Regions from separate parts of the Nonomuraea sp. NPDC049486 genome, predicted to be linked through region 2. Evidence: riboswitches for the same ligand, from Rfam matches in the RefSeq annotation. Region 2 holds a riboswitch; the other holds the start of a gene.
What was found. Region 2 has a riboswitch for cyclic di-AMP ahead of AB0K05_RS22120 (hypothetical protein). Riboswitches for the same ligand answer to the same signal wherever they lie in the genome.

Region 1: it holds a riboswitch for cyclic di-AMP, as region 2 does, so the genes downstream of both, AB0K05_RS07810 (CHAP domain-containing protein) here and AB0K05_RS22120 (hypothetical protein) in region 2, are expected to answer to the same signal.

The regions. Positions count from the first base shown of each region.
Region 1 covers NZ_JBFAPV010000002.1:616,687-619,555, forward strand. Annotated here, with positions in the region: gene AB0K05_RS07800 (RNA polymerase sigma factor) at 1-470, opposite strand, end outside; gene AB0K05_RS07805 (YciI family protein) at 858-1,289, opposite strand; gene AB0K05_RS07810 (CHAP domain-containing protein) at 1,383-2,081, opposite strand; cyclic di-AMP (ydaO/yuaA leader) riboswitch at 2,095-2,232, opposite strand; gene AB0K05_RS07815 (Gfo/Idh/MocA family oxidoreductase) at 2,347-2,869, opposite strand, start outside.
Region 2 covers NZ_JBFAPV010000007.1:259,703-262,571, reverse strand. Annotated here, with positions in the region: gene AB0K05_RS22125 (alpha/beta hydrolase) at 71-934, opposite strand; gene AB0K05_RS22120 (hypothetical protein) at 973-1,806, opposite strand; cyclic di-AMP (ydaO/yuaA leader) riboswitch at 1,992-2,129, opposite strand; gene AB0K05_RS22115 (DUF5302 domain-containing protein) at 2,284-2,484, opposite strand; gene AB0K05_RS22110 (rod shape-determining protein) at 2,645-2,869, shown strand, end outside.

The DNA of each region.
Region 1 (2,869 bases), on a different contig from region 2:
CGCTGCGCCACCGTCGGCTCGGACGTCAGGAACGCGCGCGCGATCTCGTCGGTGGACAGGCCGCCCAGCACCCGCAGCGTCAGCGCCACCCGGGCCTCGGTGGACAGCACCGGATGGCACGCGGTGAACACCAGCCGCAGCAGGTCGTCCTCGATCTCCTCGGGGCCGGGCGGCTCCTGTCCGGGGTCGTCCTCCAGGGCGCGGCCGATCTCGGCGAGCTTGCGCTCGTAGCGTTCCCTGCGGCGGATCAGGTCGACGCCCCGGCGTTTGGCCACGGTCATCAGCCAGGCGCCCGGATTGCGTGGCACGCCCTCGCGGGGCCACTGCTCCAGCGCCGCGACCAGCGCGTCCTGTGCCAGCTCCTCGGCCAGGCCGACGTCGCGCACCAGCCGGGCCAGCCCGGCGATCAGCCGCGCCGCCTCGATCCGCCACACGGCCTCGATGGCCCCATGCGTCTCCGAAGCTGTCACGGGCCCATCGTATGGTCACCCCGTCCGGGACATGCCCGGCACTCACCTCAGCGCGGGAAGCGAGAAACGCTTTCAGGGAGCGCCGCCCCCGGCATGTGTGCCCGGCTACCGGCTGGAGCGGCGGATGGCCGTCTTCGGGGTGTGTGCCGGGCCAACGGCTGGAGCGGCCGACGGCCGTCCGAGGCGTGCGTGCCGCCCCGGCTGGAGCGGCGAACGGCCGTCTCCCGCGTGTGTTTCGGCTCCCGTTCAAGCGGCGGACGGCCGTCCCCGGCGCGTGTGCCGCCCTGGTTGAGGGCGGCACACGCGCCTGGGCGTGGGCGGCACCCATGCCTGGGTGTGGGTGGCGCGTTCTTGGCAGGCGTCTGGGGGGTCGCCCTGGGGCTGCCGTCAGGCGTTCGGGGGGTTGGTCTCCAGGGACTCGCGGAGGGCTTTGTCGCGCTCGGCGGTCTCCGGGGTGAGGGAGGTCTCCGGCATGTCGGCCGCGTCGAAGACCTCCCAGAGCTCCAGGCCGACCCCCTCGCCGCCCTCGGGGACGGGGACGCGCAGGGCCCATTCGACGGCCTCTTCGCGGGACTTGACCTGGATCAGCCAGAAGCCGGCGATGATCTCCTTGGTCTCCGCGAAGGGCCCGTCGATGACCTTGGGCTTGCCGGGGCCGTAGGCGATGCGGGCGGCGCGGGAGCTGGGGGCCAGCCCTTCCGCCGCCAGCAGGACGCCGGCCTTGGCCAGCGACTCGTTGTAGGCCATCATGTCGTCGACGAGCTGCCGGCTCGGCATGACGCCCGCCTCGGTCTCGGCGCTGCCCTTTCCGATGATCATGAACTTCACGGTGCTTCTCCTTCGAATCCCGGTCTCGCCGACGCGTCGAACGAGCGGCGTCCGCATCGACACCTCAGGGATTCTTCCGGACAATCAGGCGGCGTACTCGGGGTAGCCGTAGCCGACGACCTGAGACTTGGGACGGATGCGCTCCTCGACGAGCCCGTTGCCGGTGTTGCCCTCGATCGTGGAGATCGTCCCGTCGCGGTTGTCCTTGACCACGAAGCCCACGTGCTGGATGGAGCCGAGGCTCTTGCTGCCGTTCCAGGCGAAGAAGACCACGGCGCCCGGCTTGGCCAGGGTGCCCCAGCGGCCGTTGTTCTGGAACCACCGCGCGTGCGTCACCGTGTAGGCGTCCCAGCCCACCTGCGCGCGGGCGCCGGTCTGCTCGCCGACCCAGGAGACGAACATCGCGCACCAGGGGGCGTTCAGGTAGGCGGCGGGGTGGCCGCCGTCACGGGCGATGGTCTCCTGGGCGCGCTGCGAGTTCGCGTACCACTCCTGGAACTTCGTGCCGCCGCCCCGCGCGTTCTCCCTGATGCCGATCTGCTCCCTGGCCAGGGCGAGCACCTGGGCTGCGGTGACGTCGATCTTGTCCTTCTCGGCGGGCTTCGCCTCCTGGGAGGCGGTCTGGCCGGCCTCCGCCTGGGCCGTCAGCGAGAGATCGTCTCCGTTGACCGGGTCGGCGTGGGCGGGGAGGGCGGAGCCCATGAAGCAGGCGACGAAGGTGGCGCCGAGGGCGGCGCGGACGTAATGCGGTTGGGTGGCACGGGGGAGGCGATGCATGACCATCGAGGGGATGTACTCCTTGCTTCCATGCCGCTTACCGGGTTAGCTGACGGGTTCGGGCGTGGAAGCTGCCCTACGGCGCGCGAGGCGCCGATTCACCCCGGAAGAAGTGGGTCCCCGGTTCCGCGCAAGGCGGATTCAGCGGTCGCAGGACGATCCTGCGATACGACGGTGTTCTCGGACACGACCGGGCAAACCGGACGTATGCCGTGAATGCGGAGTAAAGTAACGCATCTGGCAAGAAACTGGCAAGTCTTCAAAGCCGCGGCTAGCGGATCTGCGCCCGCGCCTCCGCCAGAACCCGCATGATGGCAAGGCTCTCGTCAAGCGGCATGATCTCGCTCTCGGTACGACCCCGCGCCAGGCAGTCGCGGACCTCGCGCAGCTCGCCCGCGTACCCGTTGTCCGCCGGATCGTCGAGCGCGTGCTCCTCCGGCTCCATCCCCGGCCCGCTGAGCACGACCCGCCGCGGAGCCCAGAACGGGGCGTCGATGTCGGCCCGCATCCCGGTGCCGACGACGGTGGCGTCGTTGGAGTAGGCGCCGAGCAGCGAGCACTCCACCAGCGCCCGCCTGCCGCCCGGATAGCTCATCAGCCCGCCCGCCTCGGCGTCCACGCCGCCCGGGGACAGCGAGCCGGTGATGCGCGTGCTCTCCGGCGTTCCGAGGAACAACTGGGCCAGCCCCATGGGGTAGATGCCCAGGTCGAGCAGGGCGCCGCCGCCCAGCTCCGGCGCCCAGAGCCGATGCGCGGGATCGTACGGGTGCGCGAAGCCGAACGAGGCGCGCACC
Region 2 (2,869 bases):
CCGGGGCGCATCTCGCGAGCGGCAGCCTCCCGGCGCTTCGCGAGGTGCGCCCCTTCCAACGGTCCCGGGATCAGCGGGCCGGGCCCGCGTGACCGGCGGTGAGCTTGGTGACGGCCTCGACGAGTTCCGGCCAGAGTGCCCGCGGGAGGTCGTGTCCCATGCCGGGGAAGACCTTGAGCTCGGCGCCCGGGATGGCCGCCGCCGTGGCCTGCCCGCCGGAGAGCGGGACGAGCTGGTCGTCGGCTCCGTGGATGACCAGCGCCGGGACGTTGAGCCGGGTGAGGGCCTCGGTCCTGTCGGGCGACGCCATGATGGCGGCGAGCTGCCGGGCGAACCCCGCCGGGTCGTGGCCGCGGTCGAACGCCTGCCCGGCCAGCCGCTGGACACGCTCGCGGTCGAGCTCGTACCCCGGGGAGCCGATGACCGACCAGGTCGCCAGCGCCTGGGTCATGGCCTCCTCCCGGGTGGTCACCGGCTTGGCGAACAGGACCGACCGGGCGCTCTCGCTCGGCGGGGCGACCGCGCCACCGGGGGTCGACATGATCGAGATGAGGGTGAGCACCCGCTCGGGGTGCCGGATGGCGAGCGACTGGGCGATCATGCCGCCCATCGAGGCGCCCATCACGTGCGCGGCCGGCCAGCCGAGGGCGTCCATCAGCCCGGCGGTGTCCGCGGCCATGTCGTCCAGCAGGTAGGGCGCCGGCTTGCCCGGTGCGGGCGCGCCCGCCTCGTGGAGGTGGGTGGACATCCCGGCGTCGCGGTTGTCGAACCTGACGACATGGTGCCCCTGCTCGGCGAGCTGCTCGCACAGCTCGTCGTCCCAGTGAATGAGCTGGGCGCCCAGCCCCATGATCAGGAGGAGCGGGCGCCCGTCGGGAGAGCCGAAGCTCTCGTACGCGATGTCGATTCCATGAGCCGATGCGGTCGAGGTCACGGCTCTAGAATGACATTCTAATCGTGGTGACGCAAAGGTCAGCGGCGCACGAGCTTGCGGATGCGCTCGCGGCCCAGAACCAGGCCGCCGCCGACGAGGATCACGCCGCCGGCCACGGCGGCTCCCGCCACGTTGCTCCGATCGGTGGCCGCGGCCGCCTCGGCGCCGCCGGCGGCGGGCTGCGGCTCGGCCGGGGCCTTGACGAGGTTCACCGGGTCGGCCTTCACGGGGCTGGTCTTCACGGGCTCGGCCTTGTCGCTGCCGGACTGGCCGGCGACGGCCTTCTCCTCGTCCTTCTTGTCCGCCTTGTCCCCTGCCAGGACCGGCGGGGCGGCCGGGTTGCGGTCCATGCGCTTGTAGGCGCCCTCGGAGAAGGCGACCGGGTGGTTCTTCAGGCCCAGGCCGTCGCCCCACTTGGTGATGACGTACTCGACCTCGATGTGGCCCTTGCCGCCGTTGCCGTCCACCATGAGCGTGCGCGGGTTGAACTTCCCGCCGGTCAGGTCGGCGAAGGTCTTGCCGTCCAGGTCGAGCATGATGCCCTTGCTGGACGGGACGCCCGGGCCGCGGTCGCCGACGAAGAACGGCGCCTTCTTGCCCTTGTAGATGACGTAGCCCTCGGTCAGCAGCGGCCAGCTCGGGCTGGCGGCCATGCCTTTCTGCATGGGCTTGCCGCTGGCCGGCAGGCCGGTGTCACCCGCGCGGCCGGAGCCGTCGTCCCAGAAGTAGGAGGCCGTGGTCTCGCCCTGGAGCAGGACCTTCTCCGTGCCCTTGTCGGTGTCGGCGTGAGCGGCGGCGCCGGAGCCGAGCGCCAGCGTGCCGGCGGCGGCGACGATCGCGGCGATGGAACGCATGCTGAAACGAGCAGACATGAAAAACAGAAGTCCTTTGTGAGGCAACAGCAAAGGTGCGCTCGCGGAACGACGTAGCCGGGCATCAAGCCGTACGGACGCTACGGTGGGAGCGCGAAAGGAAGATCAGGAAATGGTGCCGCTCAATCGGCGGCCGATGACATCCCGCGGTAGGGGGGACGGGCGCGGTGATTCATCACAGGAAAACGTCCTCTCCATCTCGCCTACCGGGTTAGCTGACGGGTTCGGACGTGGAGATGCCCTACCGGCCGCATGGGCCGGATTCACCCCAGAAGGTGGGTCCCCGGTTCCCGCGGGGGAGCGGGATTCGGCGCCAGGCAGCCGCCTCTTCCTGGTGAAGAGCCGAGGTCACTGCCTGGTAACGCCGACCAATCTAGCGAGCAAATCGGACAAACGCAAAGGTAAGCCCATGATTCGGGCGAAGATCTACCTAGAAAAAGGGGGTACGGCATGCCGTACCCCCTTGAACACCCAGATTCAGCCGCCGCTCTTGCGCCTGAAGGACCGCTTGCCGGCAGCCGGGCCGTGGGCTCCGTGGATCTTGGAATGGTCGGCGCCCCTACCACTGCCGCCAGATCCCGCCTGCTGGCCGCGCTTGCGCTCCAGTGCCTCACGGAACTTGCGCTTCATCTCGTCCTCGGGAGTCTCGTCGACTTCCGGCTCCGGGGTTTCCGCCATGAGGGCCTCCTGATGTGCGTACAGCCTCCAGCTTCGCACGCAGGCCTTGACAGCGCATAACCGGGATCATCGGCGGGACGCGCGCCGGCGACTTGGTGTTGCCTTGACCCGATCGAGGAAACACCACGGACATGCAGCTCTACCCCCCGGAGCCGCGGCGGTGAGCCCGCTCGCGTTCCTCGGCCGGGATCTCGCGATCGATCTCGGCACGGCCACCACCCAGATCTACGCCCCCGGCCTGGGCGTCGTGCTCAACGAGCCGTCGATGGCGGCGGCCTGCGCGGCCACGGGCCGCACGCTCTTCGGCGCGGACGCGTACGCGGCGTGCTCGCCCTCCAGCGGGGCGGACACGCGAGCGGTACGGCACGACGACGGGATCGCCCGC